3 regions of the Agaribacterium sp. ZY112 genome follow, and region 2 is predicted to be linked to each of the others. Evidence: predicted binding sites of a transcription regulator. Region 2 holds the regulator's gene; each other region holds the start of a gene.
The links. Region 2 encodes FNR, which switches genes on or off when oxygen is low (the NO sensors DNR and NnrR bind a similar motif). Its sites were predicted from a motif close to TTGATNNNNATCAA; they were not measured.
Positions count from the first base shown of each region.

Region 1 (6,520 bases), 1.2 Mb from region 2:
TTATAATTTACTCGGCTTGGCTGATTGGTTCTCTCGGCGCGCTCTATTCTAACTTTTGCAAGGTAGAGCAGGGCAAGAGTTGGAATATATAAATCAGCCAAGAAACTTAATAAGATGCTCATCTGAAGCTCTGTGGTATAACTTTCACACTAATGTAGCTAAGTATAAGTTCTCTACCTTAGTTAAGCATATACTATATACTTAGCTTCTCTTAACACTCTAAGTGTTTTAACAACTTGGGGCCTTTCTTTTATATATGCCTTCCGCTTTAGATATTCTTCAACACACTTTTGGTTATAGCGAGTTTCGCGGCGAGCAAGAAGCCATTGTTACTAGCTTATTGGAAGGTCATGATGCATTGGTATTGATGCCAACAGGCGGTGGTAAAAGCCTGTGCTATCAAGTACCAGCTATTTTACGCCCAGGTGTCGCTATTGTTGTTTCGCCGCTGATTGCTTTGATGCAAGACCAAGTTGATGCGCTCGATGAGCTGGGTGTTAGCGCCAGTTTTGTAAATAGCAGTTTAAGTTATGATGAGATTCGAACGGTTGAGCGTCGTTTACTCTCAAATGACTTGGATTTACTTTATATTGCGCCTGAGAGATTGCTGCAAGAGCGTACTTTAGAACTCTTAGAGCGTTGCCAGTTATCCATGTTTGCAATTGATGAGGCTCATTGTGTGAGCCAGTGGGGGCATGATTTTCGTCGAGATTATTTGGCCCTTAGCGGTTTACGTCAACGCTTTCCTCAGCAGCCTTTTATTGCCTTAACCGCAACAGCTGATGAGCGTACACGACAAGAAATTATAGATCGTTTGCAGTTACACAATGGCAAACATTTTATCTGCGGTTTTGATCGACCTAATATTCAATATCGTATTCGTCAAAAAGCACAAGCTCGTAAGCAGCTATTAAATTTTTTGCAAACCGAGCAGCAGGGTAATAGCGGTGTTGTCTATTGCCTTTCTCGTAAAAAAGTTGAAGAAACAGCGAAGTGGTTAAGTGAGCAGGGTTTCCATGCTTTGCCTTTTCATGCTGGCCTTTCTAGTGACATAAAGCGTGAAAATCAAAATACATTTTTACGAGAGGATCAGGTCATTATTGTGGCGACGGTGGCTTTTGGTATGGGCATAGATAAACCCGATGTGCGTTTTGTGGTGCATATGGATATGCCCAAAAGCATTGAGGCTTATTACCAAGAGACAGGCCGCGCTGGCCGAGATGGTGATGAGGCTGTTGCACTTATGTTTTACGGTATTGAAGATGTCGTAAAGCTTAAGCAAATGGCATCGACATCAGAGGCCGATGAGGCCTTTAAGCGGCTTGAGCAGCAGCGTTTAAACGCCCTACTTGCTTTGTGTGAGTTGCACACCTGCCGCAGGCAGCTTTTATTACGTTATTTCTCTGATGAGCTAGAAAACCCCTGTGGTAATTGTGACAACTGCATAGAGCCCCCTCGAAGTTGGGATGCAACTGAAGCCGCGCAAAAAGCTTTAAGTTGTGTTTATAGAACAGGGCAGCGTTTTGGTGTTAATCATATTATTGATGTGCTGCGCGGAGCGAATAATGAGCGTGTTTTTAAATTCTCTCACCAAAACTTAAGCACTTGGGGCATAGGTAAGGAATACAGTGCCGATGAGTGGCGGCTCATTTTTCGCCAGCTTATTGCGCGAGAGTTATTGGCTATCGACGGTGAGGGTTGGGGTGTTTTACATTTGACTGAGCTGGCAAGGCCAGTGCTACGCGGTGACGAGGTCTTGGAATTACGCGCTGACGTACAAGCTAAGGCTGAGTCTAGGCGCAAAGTGCATAAGCGTATTGTCGACGATATTGAAGAAGCGGATATGCCTTTGTGGCAGGCTCTTCGAGCTTGCCGCAAGCGTTTGGCTCAAGAGCACGGCGTGCCGCCCTACATTATCTTTAATGACGCCACTTTAAGAGACATGTTGGTGCACAGGCCTGAAGACGAGCATGCTTTAAGGCAGGTCAATGGTGTGGGTGATAAAAAGCTGCAGAGCTTTGGGCAGGCGTTTTTGGACGTGATTATTGAAGATAACTTTAATATGTAGCTGTTTGTCTTATTGGTTTTTAGTGTTAGTTTGATGACTCTTTTGAATCGTATTGTTCCTTTTTGTCTTTGTAAATGTTAGATATTTGCTCTTTCTTGTTTGTTTTTACTCCTGTTGTTGTTAGCCTTTTTAGGGTTTGATTTAGGTCAAATCCGTATTTTTTTTCGCTTTTATGTTTGCTCAATATGAGGGCATTAGGCTGCTCTCTTGTGGTCGGTTGACTCAACATGGAACGTAATATGCAGCTAAGCCTGAGCACCCAGTTGTATCGAGGCTGCTTTAGGCTATTTACTTTAATAGAGAGATGGGCATGAAAGAACTTATTACACTTGGCGAGTTTGTTATCCAGCAACAGCACAAGCACGCGGCGGCGACGGGCGATTTAAGTCAGATTTTTGGGGCTATTCGCTTGGCATCGAAACTGGTACATCGTGAGATTAATAAAGCGGGTATTGCGGATATAACTGGGGCTGCGGGTCTTGAAAATATTCAGGGTGAACAGCAGCAAAAACTCGATGTGTACGCCAACGAGAAATTTAAAGCCGCTTTGGCTGCACGAGGCTTGGTTTGTGGTATTGCCTCAGAAGAGGAAGAGCACTTTGTTGAGTTCGATCATGAGCTCAATAAGGGCAGTAAGTATGTTGTGTTAATTGATCCTGTTGATGGTTCTTCTAATATTGATGTTAATGTTGCAGTAGGAACCATTTTTTCTATTTATAAGCGTAAGTCTGCTGCAGATGGCCCAGTTGAATTGGATGACTTTTTACAGCCAGGCACTGAGCAGGTCGCTGCGGGATATGTGATTTTTGGCACCAGTACCATGCTGGTTTATACCACCGGTGATGGTGTGAATGGATTTACCTTTGACCCAAGCATCGGTGTCTTTTATTTAAGCCACCCCGATATGCAGGCGCCTGAAAGCGGCAATATATATTCTGTTAATGAAGGTAATTATATTCACTTTCACGATGGGGTTAAGCGCTATATTAAGTACTGCCAAGAATATGATCCTGCAACTAATAGGCCTTATACATCCCGTTATATTGGCTCCTTAGTGGCTGATTTTCATCGTAATCTCTTAAAAGGCGGCATCTATTTTTATCCGAGTTATGCAAATAATCCGAATGGGAAATTGCGCCTTTTATATGAATGCAATCCGATAGCTTGGTTGGCAGAGCAAGCAGGTGGGCGAGCTACTGATGGCAATGGCACTCGTATATTAGATATTAAACCAACAGAACTGCATCAGCGCACGCCATTTTTTGTTGGCTCTGTGTCGATGATGGATGATGTTGAACGCTTTATGGTTCAAGAGCGGGCGCGCTTGGAACGAATGGCTGAGCTTGCTTAAGCTCAAAGTAATGAGCTTTCCTTAGTGGCTGTTGACAATAAGCGTGTGCATCAATAAGGTTTAGTGGCTAAGTTCAAATAAAGCTTGGCCGCTGGCTTTGTTTAATTTTGGCAGTTTTAAAAGTTTTGCAAGAGTCGGTGCGACATCAATACTTTCCACCCGCGTTGTGTTTGTCTTGGGTTTTAAGAGCGGCGATACAAAGATGAGTGGTATGTGTGTATCGTAATCCCAAACAGAGCCATGGTTAGCTGAAACGACATACCCTGGGCTTTGATTGAAAGCGTGTTTTTCAAATACAAGGTGAATGTCACCTGATCTTCCGCTTGCGTCGTTAAGGCCAATGGCTCTTTCAATACCTGTCGCTTGTTTCATATTAATAGCTTTATAGCTGTAGGCGCTGTCAATGCCGTCTATTTCTGCAAGAGATAGAGCCAGCTCTTTTTCAAAGGCTAAGCGCTTATAAATATTACTCTGATATATATCAGGTCTTAAATAAACTTGGGATGAGTTGAATATCTTAATTAGTGGGCCTGATATCTTGTGCTGTTGTTTAATTGGGTTTAGGTGCGCCTCTAATGTTTTTTGGTCAATATTTAAAAAACGAGCTTGTTTTTTCTTGGCTTCAGGGTCATTAGGGTTGTCAGCAACACCATGGTCGGAGCTAAGTACAATAAGGGTGTTTTCTAAGCCAATGCTTTTGTCTATATGATTTAAGAGTTCTGCAAGTACGCGGTCTAGTCTTAATATGTTGTCTTCTGCTTCGAGGCTGTTTGGGCCAAATTGGTGGCCTATATAATCAGCTGATGAAAAGCTAATGGCTAAATAATCGGTTTGTTTTTGTTGGCCAAGTTGTTCATTGTCAATAAGGGCTTGGCTGAATTTGCTTGTGAGCTCGTCGCCTGCGGGGCTATAACTTAAGCGTGGATAAAAACCTAGGGCCGACTGTTTACCATAATAGTGCGGGAAGGTTCGCCCTAAAGCATAAGGGTTGTTTTCCCAGTGGCGGTCGTCATGCTTAGCATTTACATAACTTTTTTTATCGTTTAATAACTTCCAGTAGCGTTGATCATAAGCTTTAGTGGGGTTTGATTTATTCCAAGCCTTGACCCACTTTGGCGTATTTTGATAATAATAACTGCTGCTGATAAAGCGACCATTGCTTTTGGAGTACCACCAAGCTTTGCCTTTTTTTCCTGCCAAAGGAATAGCGCCTCTGTCTTTAACGGACACGGCAAAAGCGCGCGCCCCAGGAAGGGATTGAATTAGATGGTCGGAAAAGCTATCCACCCGGATATTGGCTGGGCTTTGTCCCTCTCCTGTAGCGCCGATAAGTTTTACTGTTGGATCTGAGCATGAGTAGACCATTTGCTCATTTTCTTGATCGTACCAGCGATTACTTATCATGCCGTGAATGCTAGGCGTGGCACCTGTTGCTAGGCTGGTATGGCCGACAATGGTTTCTGTTACGGCATGAGGGTGCTGGGCATTGCTAAACGATACACCGTTATTTAGTAAATAATTAAAACCATTGTCCACAAAGCGATCTTTATAGCGCTCAATTAAATCGGGCCTAAGCTGGTCGACCGTTAACTGTAGTACTAGCTTTGGCCTATCTATATCAGATGCAAAAATAGATAGGCTTAAAGGTAGACATATGAGCGCTATAAAGACAGTCTTCATTTAAGTGCTTTTTCGTTGATCTTGTCTTTGATTTGTTTAATCGTCTGTTCGCTCATATGCATATCCAAAGATTGAGTGGCGGCACTTACGGTTGCTGCCACTAGTACTCCTGTAAACATCAAACCAAGGATTGCAATTGCAATCGCAATCATGCGAGATAGCTTTTTTAACGGGCGCATATCACCATAACCTACGGTTGTTGCGGTAATGGCGGCCCAATAGATGGTGTTGAGAAAATTCCAGCCTTCTCTTCTTCCTGCTATAAACGCCAGAATAAGAATAAGCACCGAGAGAAAAATAAGGATGGGTGAAAGTAAGGATAAAAAGATGTAAAGCATCTTTAGGAAGCTAATTGTAAAGTCCATATTCTTATACCTGCTTTTTTATAGTTTCTTGTATTTTTACTTTGTTGTGTGTGCTTAAACTTAATCGATAAAGGTGTGTAGCTTTAGTAACTGGCCTTGGCGAATAACATTAAGTTCAATTTTATCGCCCGGTTTTAAACTGCGAAGATAGTTCCACATGTCTTTAATGCCATCGTCATCCAAATTCACATGGTTTTGGCTTATAGCAACAATCACATCACCACCTAGGGTGGTTTTAATGCCACCAATATTGGCTGGAATAGTTCCGCCTTGCACACCAAGCTTGTGGCCTAAGCTATGCTGGGCTACGTGCTCGACTAAAATTCCATATTTATAAGGCACATTGAGCGCATTCATCATTATTTCACTCAAAGGCAGCATGGTCATACCGGTCCACACGGGCGGATGGTCTAAAAATAAACCCTTAGCCATATTGATGCTAGCGGCAAAACCAAGGCCTTCATTGCCGCCACTTTGGCTTAAAATATGACTAACAATACCGATGACTTCGCCTTTTACGTTGAACAAAGGGCCGCCACTATTACCCTGATTAATCGGTGCATCGGTTTGTAGGAACTCAAGGTCAAAATCATCTACTGGACTTTGTTTATTGCGGCGGCCACTTAAGTGGCCAATGGTCAGTGTTTGGCTAACCCCATAAGGCGAACCAATGACAAAAACTTCTTCGCCAATATGGCTATTATCGGAGTTGCCAATTTTAGCTTGGGGAAGATCCTTGGGGGCGTCTTCAAGTTTAATAACGGCAAGATCAGCAAAAGAGACAGAGCTAACGGTGCGAGCTTTGAAGCGACGTTTGTCGGCCAACTGGACTTCAATCTCATCTTCGCTTTGCACTACGTGAGCGGCGGTGAGTATGTAACCATTACGCACCAATACTCCCGATCCCAAGCCTGAAGAGCTAGTATCAACCTTGCCTTTTACGCTTTGGCTTTGCCCTATGCGAGTGGTATGGATGGTGACTACGCTGTCTTTCACTTTGGCATAGACTTTACTGAAATCACGAGCATGGCTATTACTGGCAATAAATAAGAGCAG
Region 1 is NZ_CP166840.1:1,314,417-1,320,936, forward strand. It holds gene AB1S55_RS05885 (hypothetical protein) at 1-122, opposite strand, end outside; gene recQ (DNA helicase RecQ) at 257-2,068, shown strand; gene fbp (class 1 fructose-bisphosphatase) at 2,379-3,419, shown strand; gene AB1S55_RS05900 (alkaline phosphatase family protein) at 3,480-5,099, opposite strand; gene AB1S55_RS05905 (potassium channel family protein) at 5,096-5,464, opposite strand; gene AB1S55_RS05910 (S1C family serine protease) at 5,525-6,520, opposite strand, start outside.
Region 1: the regulator FNR is predicted to act here: its motif matches at 2,205-2,218, upstream of fbp (class 1 fructose-bisphosphatase).

Region 2 (6,520 bases):
GCTCTTTGTATTGCTTATAGTGGCCGCTGTTTATTAAGCGGATATATGACTCACCGAGATTCGAACCAAGGCGCTTGTACAAACAGCTGCCGCTGGCAATACAACGTACATGAGGCGAAAGAAAACGAAACCGGTGATTTAATCGCCAGTAGCGAAACGCCAATTTGGACTCCCGAGGACGAACCCGCCCCTGTCTTACTACAAGAAAAGCATCGCCCAGGTGAGTACATGCCAGCTTATGAAGACGAGCACGGAACCTATATTATGAACAGCAAAGACCTGCGCGCAGTCCAGCATGTTCAACGCTTGGTCGAGCTTGGTATAGAAAGTTTAAAAATTGAAGGGCGCACTAAAAGCCATTATTACGCCGCCCGTACCGCGCAAATCTATCGCACCGCAATTGACGCAGCTGAACGCGGTGAAAAATTTGATATGAATTGGATGGCCGAACTCGATCACCTAGCCAACCGCGGTTACACCGAAGGTTTTTACCGCCGCCATGTGCCCGAGGAATACCAAAATTACGAAACCGGAGTATCTAACAACCCCAATCAACAATTTGTTGGTGAAGTTCTCGACTTCGACAGAGGCAACAACCTACTACGCATTGATGTTAAAAACCGTTTTGCAATTGGCAACCGCCTGCAACTGGTCACCCCCGAGGGTAATCGCAGCTTTGATTTAAGCGCACTTCGCAACAAGCACAGTGAAGCGATCGAGGTTGCCCCAGGTTCAGGCCACCTAGTTGAGTTAAACCTAGATGAAGTGATCGGTGATAACGCGGTCAGCGATACTAGCTTAAGCTACGCTTTATTAATGAGATATGCAGAGCCGACGCAAGAGTAGCACCATGTTACAAGCCCGAGACTTCCAACATATTGTTGTATTAAGTGGCGCTGGCCTCAGCGCTGAATCGGGCTTAAAGACCTTTCGCGACGCCGATGGTTTATGGGAAGGCCATAAAGTCGAAGATGTTTGTAGCCCCGAAGCCTTCGAACGCAGCCCTGAAACCGTACTTCATTTCTACAATGAGCGCCGGGCTCAACTTGCCCAAGCCAAACCCAATGCAGCCCACCAAGCTTTGGCCGATTTCCAACATCGCCACCCCTCAAAAATAACGCTTATAACCCAAAACGTGGATGATCTACTAGAACGAGCAGGAGCAAACAAGGTTATTCATATGCATGGTGAACTGCTTAAAGGCCTGTGCACCGCATGCAGCGAACGCTTTGAGTGGCTACTGCCAATGTTCAAAGAAAGCCTTTGCCCCAAATGCCATAAACTTGGCCATATCAGACCCGATATCGTCTGGTTTGGTGAACTGCCTTATCATATGAGAGCCATTGAACACGCTCTCACCCAATGTGACTTATTCGTAGCAATCGGCACATCGGGTAATGTTTACCCTGCTGCAGGCTTCGTCAGCCATGCCAACAGTGCTGGTGCAGAAACTATCGAGCTGAACTTAGAAAACAGCAATAGCCCTTGGTTTAGCGAAAAGCATCGCGGCCTTGCCAGTGAGCTTGTGCCCCAGATGTTCCGCCTCTAGTTACTATTTTGTAACAAGCCTCTGTTAGCCCCACCGCAGCTTGATCCTAATCAAAGCCGCAAAGCGGCTCAGACATAGACTGTTGCTATGAATACCCCCACTAATCCAGCGACCATTATTAGTTTGCAATCACGAGAAGAAATAAGCTTGTGTGACGCCAGTCTGCGCCACCGTTTTGAGCTGCGCCGCAATAAGCCTATGGCCATCATTATCGATGCCCAACAAGGTTTAGAGCTACTCGCTGAACAAAGTGAAATAGGCCTCAGCCTACAAAAAGAATTAAAGCTTTGGCATAAAGCCCTTGGCCGACGAAAGATCAGCTGTATAGAGCTGCATTACAGCGGAGCCTTTCTACACCCTTTTGATATCACCGGTATTATTCACGGTATCGCAAGTAAATTTGATATCAGTGACGCCCTTTACCGAGTGGTACTATCGCCCGATGATGCCCAAACAGAAGTACTTGCCCTACTTCGCGGTTTAAGCTTTCAACACTGCCAATTAGCTATTGAACACGCCCAATCTGACCAGCTACAAATGCTTGAAGAGCCCATCGATGAAGCGCGAACCTACAAGTTTGCACGTGTTGGGGTACAAATACAGCACAGCGAAGGGGTTGAAAACCTGCGTAAGAGCATACGTGTTATGCGTGATCGCTACTCTCCAGATTATATTTATATTGGCTCGACCACCTACCCACTTGGTGAAAAAGACATCGAGCAACAAACCACCTTGTTTAAAGAGGATTTAATTGAAGTGAGCACCGACCATTTAAACCTTGGTCCAGGTGCTAGCAGTAAATTTGGCTCTCTACGTTTGACGAACTTCAGCGACATTGGTCACTACTTAGAGGAAATCGAAAAAGGCCAACTACCTTTGCATCAAAGACCCCTATCTTAGTGGCGCATAAAGCGCTAAAATTAGAGCAATTAATTGCATACGTATTAGGGTCTTAGACAAATGACTGTACAGCTTGCTTCTTCCTCTTCATGTTCTGGCGCCGGTGCTGGTGCGGGTCTTCCTCAAACCAACTGCGCAGACTGTCGTTTAGCTGGTATTTGCTTACCCATTAGCCTTGAAATTGAAGATATCGATAAACTCGACAGTATTATTCAACGCGGCCGTCCTTTACAGAAAAAAGACCACCTCTATCACGCGGGCGAGGCCTTTAAATCTGTCTACGCCGTGCGTTCAGGTGCAGTCAAGACCGTTAAGATCACTGAGGACGGGATAGAACAAATTACCGGCTTCCACCTTCCTGGTGAAATCATTGGCATTGATGGGCTTGCTACTAACCTACACAGTAACTCGGCCATCGCTTTAGAAACCGCCGCTGTTTGCGAAATTCCTTTTAGCCGCCTTGAAGAGCTCAGCGTTGCAATCCCAACACTACAACGTCGCTTCTTCCAGCTAATGAGTAAGGAGATCGCTGAAGAACAGCAACTTATCACCATGCTCAGCAAGAACAGCGCAGAAGAGCGCCTTGCCGCCCTGTTACTTTCTATTGCCACTCGCAACCAATATCGTGGTTTATCAGCCAAAGAATTTCACTTGCCGATGAGCCGTTCGGACATTGGTAATTATCTTGGTCTAACCATCGAGACTGTAAGTCGTATTTTTACTCGCTTAAATAAAAGCGGCATCATCACTTTGGATAAGAAACACATCCAAATTAATGATATTGATGCCCTGCGTTCAAGCTCACTAAGCAGCTGTAAAGACTAATACGAATGACTAACTATTTTGAACGCGTTAACGCGCTTATAGACGCGGCGAATGCTCTCGACCCCAATTTAGAAGAAGACAACGGCCAACAGATCTCAAAAGAGCTTCTCTACAGCCAACGTATGACGTCTATGCTTGAGGCTTTTGATACCTCGGCATCTGAAGCCTTAAAGATAGCAGCTCGCGCCCAGCACATAGAGCGCTGGCGCTCTCCTCGCAGTGACTACCCAGAAGGTCGTACAGGCTATAAAAAGTGGCGTGCCAATCTAGGCCTCTTCCACGCTCAACGTACAGCAGAGCTAATGGAAGAAGCTGGTTACGATGCCGACAGCATTGATCGCGTTAAATATCTTGTGCAAAAGCGTGGTATAAAACGAGACGCCGAAAGTCAGTGCCTTGAAGATGTTATTTGTTTAGTTTTTCTACAATATTACCTGGATGACTTTGCTACCAAGCACGACGAAGCCAAGCTTATTGATATCATTCAAAAGACTTGGGCGAAAATGAGCGAGCAAGGCCATAGTGCAGCGCTCAAGCTTAACTACCAAGCAGCCATGCTTGAGTTGATTCAAAAGGCGTTAAGTTAAGCCCTCAGCCCTATGACTCTTACCTTTATCTTACTGAAGCACCTGCACGTTTGGTGTGTTGTACTGAGCGTAATGCTTTTTTGTGTGCGCTTGAGTTGGCTACGTAAACAAAACGAACTGTTGAAAAAGCGCATAGTACGTATATTGCCACACCTGATTGATAACCTGATGATGATCAGCGGTATAGGAATGATGCTGATCTTACACTACCACCAATACCTACCTAACTGGTTAGCGCTAAAGCTCGTGCTCTTAGGTAGCTATATAATGTTTGGCCTACTTGCCATGCGTAAGAAGCAAGCGAGACTCATCACAAGCAGCCTTGCCCTCCTGAGTGTCTTTACCATTGTTTGGCTTGCCATCAACAAACCCGCCCTCAGCTTTTTAACGTTTTAATAACTTTCAGAGCTAAATTCCCCTCCACTAAAACTCTTTAGATCTTACAGGCGTCTCTGCGGCACCTGTAAGAAGCTTCTTACTATTTTCACACCTAAAAGTGTTGACACAGACCAAACACAAACGTTAAATGGGTCACAGTAGTACTAAATAATTCTAATAAAAACACATATAAAGGCAGGTTAGTTCTATGAAGAAACTGACAAAGCTGTTAGCCCTCGGTCTATTCTCTACCGTTACAGCCACTAGCTATGCATGTGACGAAAGTTGTATGCGTGAGCAAGTCAAAAGCGAAAAAAACATCGAATTCCCAAGCTATCTTACTTGGGAATACTGTGAAGGCCTGCGCCATGACTTTATAACGACGGACATGCAAAACTTACAGTCATATAGCACCACTCGCTTCAACACCCGCTACAAAGGCCCAATAAAAAACATCGTGCAATTGATAGACCAGCGAAAAGACTGGCTTGGCGAATGTGACACTTACTTTAGTGCCACTAAAGATCAGCGTATTTTTAACGATAAAAAGACAACAGATGCCATCTTCAAGCAAATGGACAACGTAAAAGAAGAGCTTGTTGATGTTATCAACGGTGCCCGCTACAGCTCAGAGAATGGCGATGAGACCGTCGCCGTAGTGGGTGAAAAGTTTGAAGCACTGTTTCAGCTTGTTGATAACCACAACAATCTTATGCACCTACGCGGTAGCTATGTTTATCAATAGTTCGCAAAAGTACGGGTTAAATAGAGCTTATTAACGCTTGTTATACAAGGCTGTAAAAGGCATTAACTCAGCAATAATCAAATAACTCTAGTATGGCCTTTTAGATATACGGCTGATAAACAGCCCTGTGAAAATGATGAGGGCTTAAGCCGAAGCTCCAAACAGTGCACAGTTTATTAAAATGCCCTCGTCACCACAGACCATTAGCGAGTGCGAGAGCGGCTCGTTCCTGCACGCTTAGATGGCCCCCGGCCTTTACTAGAGTTATTCTTTCCTGGACTACTCGTTTTAGCACCACGACCTTTATTAGCTCCCCCACCGGCTTTGCCGCCACTGCTCTTAGCACCAGCTTTGGATGAGGCGCTTTTCCCGCGCCCTCGCCCACCTCGACTATCTTTTTGAGATGAGCCAGCCTCTTTAGGTTTTTCGGCATACCATGGTCGGCCAGTCGCCGGCTTTTTCGCTTTCTTTTTATTCTTTGATGCTTCAGCTTGGCCGCTTGAGTCTTTGACCATATCCAATAAAACCGAGAGCTCCTTTTCAGTTAAATCGCGCCACTCTCCCAGAGCCAAGCCCTTGAGGCTGACATTCATAATCCGAACGCGCTCAAGTTTCAGTACCTCAAAATCAAAGTACTCACACATACGGCGAATCTGTCTATTCAGACCTTCTATTAAGGTAATGCGAAAAACCGTATCCGATTCACGCTTTATCTTGCACTTTTTCGTATGGGTACCGAGTATGGGCACACCAGAGCCCATACCTTGAATAAACTTCTCAGTAAGCGGTTTATTAACCGTTACTAGGTACTCTTTTTCATGCTGATTGCCAGCGCGCAAGATTTTATTAACCAAGTCACCGTTGTTTGTTAGAAAGATAAGCCCTTGTGAATCTTTATCTAAACGGCCAATCGGGAATATACGTGTACTGTGGCGCACAAAATCAACAATATTATCTCGCTCACTGCTTTCGGTCGTACTAACGATACCCACTGGCTTGTTTAAGGCAATAAAGATCATATCTTCGGCTTGACGCGGCTCAATCTCTTGCCCGTTCACCTTTACTCTATCACCCGACTCTACACGATCACCTATCGTGGCACGGCGCCCGTTAATATAAACATTACCCTGCTCTACAAAGCGGTCGGCCTCCCGACGTGAGCAAATACCACTCTCACTAATGTATTTGTTTAAACGAATGCTAGACATAGTTCCAAATAGTTCAGGTTGCTAAAAACAGGCAGCTAGATGCTGGCGAGGGGCGATACTGCCCCTACTCAGATTTTATTGCAAGAAACAACATCAAAGATATAGCGCATCAAGCTAACAATAGAATGTGCTAATTAACACAAAAGCCCACCTATATGCTTTATAAGAACTATAGAGCAGACTTTTGTACTGGCTTAGCTATCGAGACTATGTATGGGCAGAAACTAAAGAGGTAAAGAAAAGTCGCTAGAAATCAGTTTTAACCAAGCTGCAAGGCGCTCTTCTGTTAACGCACTTTGATTATCTTGATCCAAAGCGAGCCCTACAA
Region 2 is NZ_CP166840.1:2,493,747-2,500,266, reverse strand. It holds gene yegQ (tRNA 5-hydroxyuridine modification protein YegQ) at 1-846, shown strand, start outside; gene AB1S55_RS10910 (NAD-dependent deacylase) at 851-1,549, shown strand; gene AB1S55_RS10905 (hypothetical protein) at 1,637-2,449, shown strand; gene fnr (fumarate/nitrate reduction transcriptional regulator Fnr) at 2,510-3,274, shown strand; gene AB1S55_RS10895 (DUF4202 domain-containing protein) at 3,280-3,861, shown strand; gene AB1S55_RS10890 (SirB2 family protein) at 3,874-4,257, shown strand; gene AB1S55_RS10885 (hypothetical protein) at 4,448-4,984, shown strand; gene rluF (23S rRNA pseudouridine(2604) synthase RluF) at 5,188-6,192, opposite strand; gene AB1S55_RS10875 (flavodoxin) at 6,417-6,520, opposite strand, start outside.

Region 3 (6,520 bases), 2.1 Mb from region 2:
AGCTTAAGCCCGCCGTTTTTAACTCTCCGTGAGGCTTACTTGATTTAGATGCAAGCCCCGAGTGAACCGTGTCACGATGCATATAAGGAGCAAATTCATAGTCGACCTGTGGATGCTCTGGGTTAAATGCTATCGCCGCGCCATAAAGGCGTTTATTACTTTGCAGGTAGGACTCAAGGCTTTGTTTAAGTGCTTGGGAGCTGTGAACTTGATAAGGTAGCAAGGCGGCCAAGGCCTCAACAGAGTGCTCGGCATTTGACAGTAATTCTTCAACCTGCAAATCGACATCAGTAACAACGCTGCGAGCCTCTAACTGAGTTGCTTTAAGAATATAGGCGCGAGCCTCTTTGTATTCAAAAGCCAAAAGCACCAAGATAAAAACCGTTGCTACCAAGCACAGCCAAAGTGATAAACGGGTAACAATGGAAGGGGCGGGTTTAGGTGTATCCATTTACAAGCAGGCGTTCCAGTTAACAAATGACAGCATTGATGCTTGAGCAACAACACAACCTTGAAGCTCAGTGTATCACGTCTATTTTTAAGCACCGTGGTGATCTCGTCACAACAAAATGCTAGGCTTGCTCAGCATTAATCACAGAGCAAGGAAAGCCTCAATGCCCACGACCAGAAACATCTTTATCAAAACACTCGCCTATGTCGTGGCTACTGTAGTCGTTTTGCTGATACTTCTAACAACAGCTCTATTTCTGGTTGATTTTGGCCACTTCAAAGAAAGCATCACCCATTACCTCAGCACTGAACTCGAACGCGACGTTCGCATTGATGGCCAGCTTAGAATCAAGCTATTGCCTAGGCCAACTCTAAGTATTAATGAACTCAGCATTGCCAACCCAAGCTGGGCAAAAGAGACCGAACTACTACAACTAAAAGAGCTCAACTTTGCAGCCAGTTACCAAGAGCTACTGCAAGGCCAAAGCATCATCCGCCATATCGCTGTTCACGGTTTGAACCTTCACCTAGAAAGCAATGCTAAAGGCCAAAACAGCTGGGACTTTCCCACTCTACAAAGCGCAGAACAAACAAACTCAGAAAATGAACATCAAGATAACCCATCTGCGCCCCTAGATCATCTGCCCGTTCTATTACAGAGCCTTGAAATTAGTGATGTTAAGCTCAAGATAGATCAAGCCGGTAACGAACCCCGAGTACTGACACTAAGCTCTTTACAGCTACAGCTTGAAGCAGAGCAGAACTACCAAATACAAGCCCAAGCCCAGCTTGATCATTACAAGCTAAAGCTAAAACTTATGCTTAGTGATATACACGCATTTAGCTATGGCAAAACCAGTGATTACCAACTTGAGCTAAAGCTCAATGAGCATCAGCTAAACTCCAAGGGCGAAATATCAAACATTTTTGACGAAATTAGCAGTACAGGGCACAGCAAAGCCCAAATAGCCAGCAAGATTTTATTAGATGACTTAGGTATTGATGTGCTCAAGAATGAGCAATATATGCAATTGCGCCTTGAACATCATTACCAAAATAAGCAACTAAAACTGCAGAGCCAAGTCGAACAAGCTAAAGCAAAATTAAATATCGAAACACAGCTATCTACATCAACGATAACTAACACTATCGATCTTAACGACCTTGATGCACTAGGCCAGCTCTTTGCTTTAGAGGGTCTACCCAAACAAGCTCTAAACTTAGACAGCCAAGTAAACTTAGGCAAAGAGCACATAGATATTCAAAAACTAAACATCAAAACAAAGGATCTTAGTGCTGAGATTCAAGCAAGTATTGGTGACACAAGCAACGCCGATATAAAACTAAACAGTCCTTCTTTAGAAGGCTTATTAGAAGGTTTTGTTGCAGCCGAGTCGATACCTAAACTACCACTTAGTTTAAACGCCAAACTGAGCCAAGATGGGCAGACCAGCAGCGCCGATATTCAAAACTTGAGTTTTGGAGACACAACACTTAAAGGACTGATCAAGTTTGTTAACGCTGATACAGCAAGCATTCACGCAGATATTCACGCAGCTCTTGTAGATGCTCGACCATGGTTAAAAACAGAAGACACTGAAACCGACAATAAAGAGCAGGACAACAAAAACAGCAAAGATAAAAACCAATCACGCTACGTATTTACTGAAGACAAGCTAGATCTAAGCCCACTAAAACAAATTAATGCGGATCTCAATATTGAGATTGAGCGCCTGCTACTAGAGCATAATGAACTCTCAGATATTCAACTCAATACCCAACTGTCAGATGGTGACCTAAGTAATAAATTGAAGTTGACTGGTCCCAAAAGCAGCAGCATAAATTCAGAGATCAATTTATTACAACGCGATAAAGCCGAACTTTCACTGATCTTAGATCTCGACAACATCAGCTACGAGCTCAAAGATAAAAACGGCAAAGAACTACAAAGCCCTTTAACCAATGTTGATATTGCCTTAAAAAGCCAAGGACTTAGCGCTAGAGAGCTCGCGGAAGAAAGTAACGGCAAGATCGTTATTACCCAAGGCAGCGGTAAAGTCGACAATAAACTAATGTCTCGTTTCTCTAGTGACATCATTGAGCAACTATTAAACGCACTCAACCCTTTTGCTAATAAAGAACCTTATACCAACTGGGAATGCACTGTATTTACCTTAGACATCACTCAAGGCGATGCCCAAATTGGAACGATGCTCGCACAGACAGACAAACTACTTGTTGTTGGAGGGGGAGATATCAACCTCAACAATGAAAAGCTCAACATCGAATTCAATACTAAACCTCGCAAAGGGGTCGGTGTTAGCGCTGACATGTTTGTCACGCCTTTTGTTCGGGTGGCTGGCACGTTAAAATCACCAGCTCTTGGCTTAAATAAATCTGGGGTATTACTAAGTGGTAGTGCCGCTGTCATGACCGGCGGTATGTCGTTACTAGCACAAAGCATGCTAGATAGAGCTACAGCTAACAGTGATCATTGTGCCGATGCTATGGCCACACTCAGCCTTGAAGAGCAGAAAAAAATGAACGTAAAAGAGTAAGCTGTTTCACAGCAGAACAAGCGGTATAAACATGGGTGCTTAATTTTCTTAAGGCTCCAGTGTTATAGTGCTCACACTCACTTAACCATGTCCCTCAATGCCAATGGATTTGCATTACCTGATCTCTGTCTTTTTTGGTTTTTTTGCCATTATGAATCCGATAGCCAACACTGCGGTGTTTATCGGTTTAGTCGGTGCTATGCCCGCAAAAAAGCAAAAGCAAACGGCACTCAAAGCCCTACTACTCACCTTTGGTATCATTCTCTGCTTTTCTTTATTGGGAAAAGCCATTTTCCACCTATTTGGTATTAGCCTACTGGCTATGCGTCTGACAGGCGGCATTCTGATTTTTATTGTTGGCTATCAGATGCTGCACGGTGAAAGTTCCAAACTACACACACATAACAGTGGTGATGAAGAAGGTGACTTAAGCATTACCCCACTAGCGGTTCCGATCTTAGCGGGGCCAGGCACAATTGCGACGGCCATGAATTTTAGCGCCGACGGCGGCTGGACTAACATTCTGATCTGCATCGCAGGCTTTGCCCTACTCTGCCTAATTACCTATATCGCCTTTATTAATGGCCAGCGTATTATTCGCTTGCTAGGACAAAGTGGGCTAACCGTGGTCACTCGCTTGATGGGCCTAATACTTGCAGTTATTGGCATGCAAATGCTAATCGAGGCAAGCATCGAACTTTCTAAGCTTTGGTTACCAGCCTAAACCAAAGCAACATAGAAAAAGAACAATAATAAAAACGCAAAGCTAGGCACATTTACAACCTATTTATTAACAACCTAATTTTTGGGGTAGAACATGAAAAAGATAAGCTCAATTTTAGTCGCAAGCGGCTTAGCCCTTGCCGCAGCTAACGCCTCAGCAGGCAAAGATACCGGCCTTTACGCAGGTGCATCACTTGCATCTTCTTCTTATGAAGTTGCCAAAGAAGGCGGCGATATCAAAGACAGTGATACAAGCTACAAACTCTTTGGTGGCTATAACTTTGGCATCATCCCTTTAATTGATGTCGCAGCTGAAGTCAGTTACATCGATTTTGGTAGCGTCAAAGTTGTCAACGACGACTTAAACTCTACAGGACTTGTTGCCTCAGGCTTAGCTGCTTTTAACATGGGTCCATTGGGTATCTTTGGTAAATATGGTGTGGCTAAATTTGATGGTGATGTCAGTGATGAAACCAACGGCGCTTACGGTATAGGTGCTCGTATTCAGCTTGGCTCTCTTGCTGTTCGTGCTGAGTATGAAGTCTTTGATATGAACGACGCTGTTGATGTCGACTACGCCTCTATTGGCGCATCTTGGACGTTCTAAATAAGAATATCTAAACCCGCTACTCAGCGGGTTTTTTTAAAACAATGGAAATAACCACAATAAAAAAAGGGTTAAATATGAGTCTAATGTACACACTAAAGAGCACTTAATACACAGATCTCACTGCATTGAACTAGGCTTAATAGCAGCTACAAATTCTTTTGACTCAAATCAAAAACACTATGCAGAGCTACACGTCTAATGTGCGCTAACACAGTCTCTTAACAGGAAGTTACTAGACTGAATGCCAAGCAGCCTCTCCGGCGCAATAAAAAATACTTCTAATAAGAGCAGGGCTCCTATGGAAAACGAAACAAACGAAGAAACTCGTGGGCAGGAACTGCGTTCCTTTCTATTAATTACTGTTGTCTTATTCCCAGCACTAAGCGTGGCCTTAGTAGGCGCCTTAGGTTTTGGCCTGTGGATGAGCCAAATCATTTTTGGCCCACCGGGAGTGTAAACATGGGGGAGACTCATATCAGCAGTGTCATTGTCTACTTTCAGCCTGAATCAGCGGCAGCAGTACAACAATACATTGAGAGCTTCGACAATGCGGAATTTCACCGCGATGACAGTCACGAAGGTAAGGCCATAGCCGTGTTTGAATGCCCAAGCCTTCACCACACCAAAGTAGTAATAGAAGAGCTTCAACAGCAGCAAGGCGTAGTTAACGTTTCGATGATCTATCACCACGCCGAAGATAACGACGCCCTTGAGGAGAAAATTGCGTGAAAATAAGCAGACGTACTCTAATTAAAAATCAGGCTTTAGCCACGGCTGCTGCAACAGCCGGCATGGCCGTGCCAACTACGGCAGCCAACCTAATCGCAACCTCAGCTGATAGCCAGCTAACGTGGTCAAAAGCGCCTTGTCGTTTTTGTGGCACAGGCTGTAGCGTTAATGTAGCCACCAAAGAAGGCCAAGTGGTCGCTACTCACGGTGATATTAAATCACCTGTTAATCGCGGTTTAAACTGCGTTAAAGGCTACTTCCTCTCTAAGATCATGTACGGGGAAGATCGCCTTACCTCACCTCTTTTACGTATGAAAGACGGAAAATACGATAAAAACGGTGATTTTACCCCGGTAAGCTGGGATCAAGCTTTTGATGTTATGGCTGACAAATACAAAGCCACACTAAAAGCTAAAGGCCCAGAAGGCTTAGGTATGTTTGGCTCGGGTCAGTGGACCGTATGGGAAGGTTACGCTGCCGTTAAATTGATGAAAGCCGGTTTCCTTAGTAATAACATCGACCCCAACGCTCGCCACTGTATGGCTTCTGCGGTGGGCGGTTTTATGCGCACCTTTGGTATCGATGAGCCTATGGGCTGCTATGACGATTTCGAACACGCCGACGCCTTTGTGCTCTGGGGTTCGAACATGGCTGAGATGCACCCTATTCTGTGGACTCGCATTACCGATCGCCGCTTAAGTGCTCCTCACGTTAAAGTCAACGTGCTATCAACTTATCATCACAGAAGTTGCGACCTAGCTGATGATACCCTGATCTTTGAGCCTCAGTCCGACTTGGCCATTGCCAACTACATTGCCAACTACATTATTCAGAACGACGCCGTAAACTGGGACTTTGTTAAGAAACACACCAAGTTTGTTAAAGGTAATGACGATATCGGTTACGGCTTGCGCCCAGAAGACCCTCGCCAAAAATCAGCTAAAAACGCCAGTAAAGCTGGTGGCGGCAAACCCATTGATTTTGATGAATTCGCTAAATTTGTTGCTGAATACGATGTTAAAAAAGCCAGCGAGATTTCTGGTGTTAGCGAAGACACACTGATTAAACTTGCAAAGCAATACGCCGATCCTAAGATCAAGGTGATGAGCTTGTGGACCATGGGTGTGAACCAACACACTCGTGGCGTATGGATGAATAACCTTCTGTACAACATCCACTTATTGACCGGAAAAATTTCTCAGCCAGGTAATAGCCCATTCAGCTTAACTGGCCAGCCTTCAGCTTGTGGTACAGCACGTGAGGTAGGTACCTTTGCTCACCGCCTACCTGCGGACATGGTTGTTAAGAACCCTAAGCACCGCGCTTATTCAGAAAAAATTTGGAAACTACCTAAAAATTCACTCAATGGCAAAGTCGGAGCTCACGCCGTTAAGCAGAATCGAGATTTAAAAGACGGCAAAATTAACGCTTATTGGGTGCAATGTAATAA
Region 3 is NZ_CP166840.1:431,204-437,723, forward strand. It holds gene AB1S55_RS01885 (SpoIIE family protein phosphatase) at 1-451, opposite strand, end outside; gene AB1S55_RS01890 (AsmA family protein) at 615-3,008, shown strand; gene AB1S55_RS01895 (MarC family protein) at 3,106-3,732, shown strand; gene AB1S55_RS01900 (outer membrane beta-barrel protein) at 3,826-4,338, shown strand; gene AB1S55_RS01905 (periplasmic nitrate reductase, NapE protein) at 4,640-4,798, shown strand; gene AB1S55_RS01910 (chaperone NapD) at 4,801-5,070, shown strand; gene napA (nitrate reductase catalytic subunit NapA) at 5,067-6,520, shown strand, end outside.
Region 3: the regulator FNR is predicted to act here: its motif matches at 4,500-4,513, upstream of AB1S55_RS01905 (periplasmic nitrate reductase, NapE protein).